Regions from separate parts of the Brevibacterium sp. NPDC049920 genome, predicted to be linked through region 2. Evidence: predicted binding sites of a transcription regulator. Region 2 holds the regulator's gene; each other region holds the start of a gene.
The links. The regulator HrcA, encoded in region 2, represses chaperone genes, less so after heat shock. The targets are predictions, from matches to a motif close to TTNGCACTCGNNNNNNNCGAGTGCNAA.

Region 1: a site for HrcA is predicted at 676-702, ahead of AB0I45_RS03290 (Hsp20/alpha crystallin family protein). Genes of this name have one in related genera too.
Region 3: a site for HrcA is predicted at 1,473-1,499, ahead of groL (chaperonin GroEL). Genes of this name have one in related genera too.
Region 4: a site for HrcA is predicted at 677-703, ahead of groES (co-chaperone GroES). Genes of this name have one in related genera too.

What each region holds. Positions count from the first base shown of each region.
Region 1 covers NZ_JBFAMF010000003.1:75-2,274, reverse strand. Annotated here, with positions in the region: gene AB0I45_RS03295 (alpha/beta hydrolase) at 1-612, shown strand, start outside; gene AB0I45_RS03290 (Hsp20/alpha crystallin family protein) at 838-1,170, shown strand; gene AB0I45_RS03285 (general stress protein) at 1,366-1,893, shown strand; partial or broken gene AB0I45_RS03280 (transposase) at 1,904-2,122, opposite strand.
Region 2 covers NZ_JBFAMF010000002.1:160,195-162,394, reverse strand. Annotated here, with positions in the region: gene AB0I45_RS02575 (DUF3097 family protein) at 1-171, opposite strand, end outside; gene hrcA (heat-inducible transcriptional repressor HrcA) at 316-1,326, shown strand; gene dnaJ (molecular chaperone DnaJ) at 1,341-2,200, shown strand, end outside.
Region 3 covers NZ_JBFAMF010000006.1:68,838-71,037, forward strand. Annotated here, with positions in the region: gene groL (chaperonin GroEL) at 1-1,329, opposite strand, end outside; gene AB0I45_RS07490 (cold-shock protein) at 1,604-1,807, opposite strand; gene AB0I45_RS07495 (LytR C-terminal domain-containing protein) at 2,110-2,200, opposite strand, start outside.
Region 4 covers NZ_JBFAMF010000009.1:66,277-68,476, reverse strand. Annotated here, with positions in the region: gene AB0I45_RS10580 (AMP-binding protein) at 1-69, opposite strand, end outside; gene groES (co-chaperone GroES) at 901-1,194, shown strand; gene groL (chaperonin GroEL) at 1,256-2,200, shown strand, end outside.

The DNA of each region.
Region 1 (2,200 bases), on a different contig from region 2:
GGCTTCGGCGAGTCGCCGGCGCCGGAGTGGGCCGATTACACCCTGGCCGACCATGTCGCCGCTATCGAGCGGACGGTCGCGTCGCTGCGGCTGCGCGAGCCGTTCACTGTGGTCGGGCATTCCATGGGCGCCCTCATCGGCGCCCGGTACGCCGCCCGGCGGCAAAAGCGAGTCGCGAAGCTCGTGATGGTCAGCCCACCTATCTATCTCGCACCCCATGAAATAGGGGACGTCATCGAGCGGGCCCGGATGGACTTCTACCTGCGGCTCTACGAGTACCTCCGCACGAACCGGGAGTTCACCCTCCGGCACGCTGCGCTGGTACAGCGGCTGCTGCCCATCCCCAAAGCTGTAGATATCACTGAACGCAACTGGGAGCCATTCGTCAAGTCGTTGCAGCACTCCATCGAGTCACAGACCACTCTCAGCGACATCGCCCATGTCAAAGCCCCCATCGACGTCATCATGGGCGACCTCGACGAGTTCCGCTCCGAAGCCGTGCTGCGCATCGTGGAGCGGATGATGGGGGTCACCGTTCGGCGTGTGCGGGCAACGAACCACCTCATCGGCAAGCGCCTCGCGCGAGTCGTCGCCGAGGCGGTGACAGCATGACGATTTCGCCCAAGAAAGCAGATTCTTGGTACGAGAAATAACCAGATGAAAGGGTCAAAAACGATGGCGCTCCCGCGTGGAGAGTGCTAATTTAAAGGCATCGGGATAGACCCGAGGACCCGCATACGGAAAGGAGATGATTCATCATGGCAATGTCGTTCGATTTTGAGCGAGCTCGACCGCCTCGCGTCCGGCCTGCTTCAGTCCCGTCCGGGACCGCGTGTGATGCCGGTAGACCTGTACCGTGAAGCTGACCGTTACATTCTCACCGCCGACCTGCCCGGGGTCGATCCGGAGTCGGTAGACATCGACGTCGACGGTCAGCTGCTGACCATCCGCGCCCAGCGCACTGCACCCCACACCGAGGGAGCCAAGTGGCTCGTTCAGGAGCGACCGGCGGGTACCTACCCCCGCCAGTTCAGCATCGGTGAGGGTGTGGACTCGGCGAACATCTCCGCCTCGTACGACAACGGCGTGCTGAGCCTGGTCATCCCGGTCAGCGAGAAAGCCAAGCCGCGCAAGATTCATGTCCTGAGTCAGCACTCGCCTCAGGAGTAACGCCCGGCCGGAGACCCATCGACGAGCCAGAGTTAGCTTCTCGTTCGCAGCACGCGCCGAAAGCAAACAGGGGCGACCTTTCCCTGATGCCGAACGGCGCAACACCCGGCTTCGCAAGACCGGAAGACGGGCGTGCACCCAGCCTTCTGGTCTTAGCACGGTGATTCATCCAGTTTTCACTAAAGGAGTACGCCCATGACCAGCCCCGAGGCCCCTCGCAACAACCCTCCGGAACAGGACGCTAGTGAGCCCCCGTTCACCAATGACCCCCGCTGGAAACAAACGATCGCGCGGTTCTCTGACTACGCCAGTGCGCAGGCAGCGGTTGACCGTCTTTCCGACGCCGGCTTCGCTGTGGAACGAGTGGCGATCGTGGGGCTCGACGTTCGTGTCGTCGAGCATGTACTCGGTCGCTTGACAGGAGGAAAGGCTGCGCTACGGGGCGCAGGCGTTGGAGCATGGTTCGGTGTTCTGCTAGGTCTGCTGTTCGGGCTGTTCGCCCCCGGATTCGGTTGGCTGGCCATCCTGATCATCTCGGTCGCCTCTGGCGCAGTTTGGGGCGCTTTGCTTTACTTCCTTGGACACCTGGCTAAGGGCGGCCGACGGGACTTCGACTCACTGGAGACCCTTGAGGCGGGCCACTACGAGGTCCAAGTGGAAGCACCATACGCTGCGGAGGCCGCTCGTCTCCTCGCGGACCAGACCGCCCACCCCGGAGACTGAAAAGGGCCCTTCACGAATGAGGGTGTAGCGCGAGTCTGAAGCCTCCGGCTTCGAGCAGCGATCTCGCGATGTAGTGGGTGAGGTTGCGGAACCCGAGGGCGGAGCCGTGGAGGTGCTCGAGCCGGCCGTTGATCGCCTCCGTGGGCCCGTTGCTTGTGCCGGGCCGGTCGAAGAAGGCGAGGATGTCGGCGCGTTGCTTCATGGTGCGGCCGAGCTTGCGGATCTCCATACTTGCTTGAAAAACGGAACGAAACCCAGAGCGATTCAAAGATCGCACGGGCGTTCCTGTTGAGCAGTTCAGATCAGG
Region 2 (2,200 bases):
GTGGCCGGCGCTCGTCTTCTCGAAGCCGACGATCGCGCCCACCCAGCCGCTCTCTGCATCCTCGACGACGAGGCCCGGGGCGACGGGCACCTCGTTGGACTCCGGACGGCGCCGGGAGCGGGGGGAGGAGGCGGAGAGCACATCACGGCCGTGGGGGTCGGAATAGGTCATCAGGCCACTGTAGGTCGCCCGCACCCGGGTTTTGGGACTCACCCGCCCACAGGCGTAGGATTGGCACTCGAACATGTGGAGTGCCAGACAGTCGAGAGCCGAAGAATCGAGCAGTCGAACGGGAGCCGGACAGGGGGGAGCGCGATGAATGACGGCCGCCGCGCCCGCGTGCTGCGGGCCATCGTCGAGGACTACGTCGCGACGAACGAGCCCGTCGGATCCAAGGCGCTCGTCGAGCGCCACGGCCTCGAGGTGTCCTCGGCGACGATCCGCAACGACATGGTCGCCCTCGAGCAGGAGGGGCTCATCGCGCAGCCGCACACCTCGGCCGGGCGCATCCCCACCGACAAGGGCTATCGGATGTTCGTCGACCGGCTCGACGAGGTCAAGCCGCTGTCCGCGGCGGAGAAGCGGGCGATCGCGCGGATCATCGAGCGCCCCGTCGACATCGACGACATGCTCGACCGCACGGTCCGCCTCCTCGCCTCGCTCACGCACCAGGTCGCCGTCGTCCAGTACCCCATGGCCACGACCTCCCAGGTGCGCCACCTCGAGCTCGTCGACATCGCCCCGCACCGCCTGCTCGTCGTCCTCATCACCGACTCCGGACAGGTCGAGCAGCGGATCGTCGACTCCGGGATGCCGCTCGGCGAGACCGACATCGCCCTGCTGCGCGATGCGTTCAACGAGGTCCTCCACCGCACCCGGCTCGACCGGGTCGCGGCGGCCTGCGACACGGTGAGCGTGCCGCCGGGGCTGCGGGACGTCGCCGCCGCGATCAGCGAGGTCGTCACCGATCTCGCCCGCTCGACCCGGCAGGACCGGCTCGTCATGGCCGGCACCGCGAACCTCGCCCGCTCCGGGCGGGACCTCGGAGCGCACATCGGCCCCCTGCTCGAGGCCTTCGAGGAGCAGGTCGTGCTCCTCAAGCTGCTGACCTCGATGGTCGCGGAGACCGGGCGCGTGAGCGTGCGGATCGGCCGGGAGAACCCGGTCGAGTCCTTCGCGAGCACCTCGGTCGTGGCCACCGGCTACGGCACCGACGACTCCGAGGCGAAGCTCGCCGTCCTCGGCCCCACCCGCATGGACTACCCGACCACGATGGCCGCCGTGCGCGCCGTCGCCAAGTACGTCTCCGTCATCCTCTCGGAATAAGCAAAGGACTCTGAGTGAGCGATCATTACGCAACCCTGGGCGTCGACCGCGACGCCACCCCCGACGAGATCAAGAAGGCCTACCGGAGGCTCGCCCGGAAGCTCCACCCCGACGTCAACCCGGGGCACGAGGCCGAGTTCAAGGAGGTCGCCGTCGCCTACGAGATCCTCTCGGATCCGAACAAGCGGCAGAACTACGACCTCGGCGGCTCCGGCTCCGGGCAGGGATTCGGGGGCGGCGACTTCGGCGGCTTCTCCGACCTGTTCGAGACGTTCTTCGGCGGCGGCATGGGCGGGGCAGGGCGCACGCAGCCGGCCTCCCGGCAGCGGCGCGGCAAGGACGCGCTCATCGAGGTCGAGATCGACCTCGAGACGGCCGTCTTCGGCGACACCGAGACCGTCGAGATCGTCACCGCCGAGGTGTGCGGGACCTGCGACGGCGACGGTGCCCGGCCGGGCACCTCGGCGGAGACCTGCTCGCTGTGCCACGGCACCGGCAGCATTCAGCAGATGACCCGCACCCTGCTCGGCCAGATGGTCACCAATCAGACCTGCAACAACTGCGGCGGCTACGGCACCCACATCACCGACCCGTGCACGAGCTGCGGCGGCGACGGCCGCGTCCGAGCGGAGCGCTCGCTGCCCGTGCGGATCCCCGCCGGCGTGTCCGACGGCGTGCGCATCAAGCTCGCCGGGCAGGGCGAGGTGGGTCCGGGCGGGGGACCGCCCGGTGACCTCTACCTCGAGATCCGGGTGATCGACCACCCGGTCTTCACCCGCGACGGCGACCACCTGCGGTGCATGCTCACCGTCCCGATGACCGCTGCCGCCCTGGGCTCCGCGGTCCAGCTCGAGACCTTCGACGGGGTGCAGAC
Region 3 (2,200 bases), on a different contig from region 2:
GACCTTGACGATCTGCGCACCGGTCGCCTCGTCGCCGGTCAGCTCGAGGGTCTCGAACGCGGTCTTGCCCGCCTGGATGAGGGCCACGCCGCCACCGGCGACGATGCCCTCCTCGACGGCCGCCTTCGCGTTGCGCACGGCGTCCTCGATGCGGTGCTTGCGCTCCTTGAGCTCGACCTCGGTCGCGGCTCCGGCCTTGATGACTGCGACGCCGCCGGCCAGCTTGGCCAGGCGCTCCTGCAGCTTCTCGCGGTCGTAGTCGGAGTCCGAGTTCTCGATCTCGGCGCGGATCTGGGCCACGCGGCCGGCGATCTCGTCCGAGTCGCCCGCACCTTCGACGATGGTGGTCTCGTCCTTGGTGACGACGACCTTGCGGGCGGTGCCCAGCAGGTCGAGGGTGGCGTTCTCGAGCTTGAGGCCGACCTCCTCGGCGATGACCTGTCCGCCGGTGAGGATCGCGATGTCGGCGAGCTGCGCCTTGCGGCGGTCGCCGAATCCCGGGGCCTTGACGGCGACGGACTTGAAGGTGCCGCGGATCTTGTTGACCACGAGCACCGCCAGGGCCTCGCCCTCGACGTCCTCGGCGATGATGACCAGCGGCTTGCCCGACTGCTGCACCTTCTCGAGGACGGGGAGGAGATCCTTGACGTTGGAGATCTTCGAGTTGACGATGAGGATGTAGGGGTCCTCGAGCACCGTCTCCTGGCGCTCCGTGTCGGTGACGAAGTAGCCGGAGATGTAGCCCTTGTCGAAGCGCATGCCCTCGGTGAGCTCGAGCTCGAGGCCGAAGGTGTTCGACTCCTCGACGGTGACGACGCCCTCCTTGCCGACCTTGTCGATCGCCTCGGCGATGAGCTCGCCGATCGCGGGATCACCGGCGGAGATGCCGGCGGTCGCAGCGATCTGCTCCTTGGAGTCCACGTCGACCGCGGACTCGAGGAGCTTCTCCGTCACCGCGGCGACAGCCTTTTCGATGCCGCGCTTGAGGCTGAGCGGATCGGCACCGGCCGCCACGTTGCGCAGGCCCTCGCGGACGAGCGCCTGAGCGAGCACCGTGGCGGTGGTGGTGCCGTCGCCGGCGACGTCATCGGTCTTCTTGGCGACTTCCTTGACGAGTTCCGCACCGATCTTCTCGTACGGGTCCTCGAGCTCGATCTCCTTGGCGATGGAGACGCCGTCATTCGTGATGGTCGGCGCTCCCCACTTCTTTTCGAGCACGACGTTGCGACCGCGCGGTCCGAGCGTGACCTTGACGGCATCGGCCAGGGTGTTGAGCCCGGTCTCGAGTCCGCGACGTGCTTCTTCGTCGAATGCAATGAGCTTTGCCATAGTGGCTGGGGTCCTCCCTGTAACGGGGTGGATTGTCGATCTCGTCTCCGCAGCGCCCGCGACGGCCGGGCTTCGCTCCGCTGATTCCCTTCCACAGCGGCGCTGGGCCCTCTTCGCGGAGCCGAGTCACACCAGTACTAGATTTAGCACTCTCCCCCACCGAGTGCAAATGCCCCGGTGCGGTTCCCTCCCGGCATCGTGCGCCGGGAGGGAACCGCACCGGGGCAACAGAAAACCGGAGGCCGAAACCCCCGGTTCACCGTCTGTCGGCCGATCAGGCCAGAGTCACGGACTCCGCCTGCGGACCCTTGTCGCCCTGGCCGACCTCGAACTCGACCTGCTGGCCCTCTTCCAGCGAACGGTATCCGTCCATCTGGATCGCGGACCAGTGGACGAAGACGTCCTGCTCGCTGCCGTCAACGGTGATGAAACCGTATCCCTTTTCGGCATTGAACCACTTGACAGTACCTTGCGCCATTATTTCTCCAAAACAGCTGTGAGCGCGCGTGATGCGCATTGAATCAGCCCCTGAAACTTCGAGATGACGCCGATACTTCATTCACCGCCGGTGCTGTGCACGCGGCTGAAAACTTCTACCGGAAGCCACGACGGGCCTCAGTTGACTGCTCCCCATCCTAGACGCGCACCCGGAGGAACACAAGCCGCCTTGATGAACATTCGGAGAACCGCTGCATCCGGACCGGCTTCAGGACAAGCGGGCTTGCCGCGAAACGGACGGTGTCGGCCCAGGTCAGGGCTATGAGCGCGGGGATCCTCGGCTCAGGCGCCGGGGTCCTCCGCGGCCCCATCGGCAGTCGGCGGATCGTTCGCGATGTCCGAGCAGACGACGACGGTGATGTCGTCCGTGAAC
Region 4 (2,200 bases), on a different contig from region 2:
GCGGACGGCGGGGCGGGTGGCGTGGATCCGGAACGAGTGCTCGTAGATCTCGGCGGGCGTGGTGAACATGGGGCCTCCAAACGACTGTGTTCAGCGGTGACGGGTGGTGCGTGCGGCGGTGCGGGTGCTCGTGGACGGGGGCTCCGCCCGGCGGGCGAGCGCGAGCTGAGGCGACGTGCCCGGTGACCGGGCCGGCACCTCGGCGACAGAATCAGTGAATGATCGCTAGGGTGATTTTAGACCAGGTGTCAAGAACGCGCACTATGGTGTCCACGCGCAGGAGAGCGGTTCGCGCCACCGGGTCCTCGGCTCCATCACGCTTCTCGCTGCCTCGCGGTTCTGCCTGCATCGCGGTTCTGCCTGCATCGCGCTTCTGGACGCATGACGACCTCCGAAGGGCCCATTCGCGGGCGGTGGGTGATAGAACTCCTGCCGGAACTGCAAACTCCCGCGAAAACAGGTCTGTTCGAGTGGGCGGCAGCAGGAATCGCGGGAGTCTCCAGCCCCAGACTCGTTCCGGTCGCGCTTTCAGGTCAGGCGTGCGACGGAGTCTGCAGTGCCGGCTGCAGCCTTGACGGGCAGGGCAAAGGCCCCCATCGTCTCAGGCCCCGCCGGCCCGACCGCAGGTCCTCGCGACCCTGTTCCCTGTGGGCCGACTCAAAATCCGACACTCGATCTGGCACTCGAGTTGACCGAGTGCCAACCCCGTCCTAGAGTCGAATTAGCACAGCACACCAGTGAGTGCTAACAGGACTCAGAAACGGCTCCGGCCACTCGGCACCCGCGACGACGAGAGGTCGACCGGACGTCCACCGGTCACGCGCGCACCGTGCGCGTGCCCGTCGGACGCCCCCGGATCTGAGAATTCGGAACGACTACACACGAAGGAGAGTGCCGAACATGTCGGTCTCCATCAAGCCGCTCGAAGATCGGCTCGTCATCCGTCAGGTCGAGGCCGAGCAGACCACTGCTTCCGGTCTCGTCATCCCCGACACCGCCAAGGAGAAGCCCCAGGAGGGCGAGGTCGTCGCTGTGGGCCCCGGCCGCGTCGCCGACAATGGCAACCGCGTCCCGCTCGACGTCAACGTCGGCGACAAGGTCATCTACTCCAAGTACGGCGGCACCGAGGTCAAGTACCAGGGCGAGGAGTACCTCGTCCTCTCGGCGCGCGACGTGCTCGCCGTCATCGGCTGAACCGCTTCCGACCGGATTCCATCCGCTCACCGGATTCCACCAATCTCTAAGGAAGTGACGTATGCCCAAGACTCTGCAGTTCGATGATGACGCCCGCAAGGCGCTCGAGCGCGGCGTGGACGTCCTCGCCAACACCGTCAAGGTGACGCTCGGCCCGCGCGGCCGCAACGTCGTGCTCGACAAGCAGTGGGGTGCGCCCACCATCACCAACGATGGTGTGACCATCGCCCGCGAGGTCGAGCTCGACGACCCGTACGAGAACCTCGGCGCCCAGCTCGCCAAGGAAGTCGCCACCAAGACCAACGACGTCGCCGGCGACGGCACCACCACCGCGACCGTGCTCGCCCAGGCCCTCGTCCACGAGGGACTGCGCAACGTGGCCGCCGGTGCCGCCCCCGGCCAGCTCAAGATCGGCATCGAGAAGGCCGTCGACGCCGTCGAGGAGCAGCTGAAGAAGATCGCCCGCGAGGTGGCCGACTCCCAGGAGATCGCCCACGTCGCAGCCCTGTCCGCCCAGTCGCAGGAGATCGGCGAGCTCATCGCCGAGGCCTTCGACAAGGTCGGCAAGGACGGCGTCATCACGATCGACGAGAGCCAGGCCTCCTCGGTCGAGCTCGAGTTCACCGAAGGCATGCAGTTCGACAAAGGCTTCCTGTCTCCGTACTTCGTGACCGACGCCGACCGCCAGGAAGCCGTCCTCAGCGATCCCTACATCCTCATCAACCAGGGCAAGATCTCGAACATCCAGGACCTGCTCCCGGTGCTCGAGAAGGTGCAGCAGGCCGGCAAGCCGCTGTTCATCGTGGCCGAGGACATCGAGGGCGAGGCCCTGTCCACCCTCGTGGTCAACAAGATCCGCGGCATCCTCAACGTCGCCGCGGTCAAGGCCCCGGGCTTCGGCGATCGCCGCAAGGCGATCCTCGAGGACCTCGCCGTCCTCACCGGCGGCCAGGTCATCACCGCGGACATGGGCATGAAGCTCGACCAGGTGACCCTGGAGCAGCTC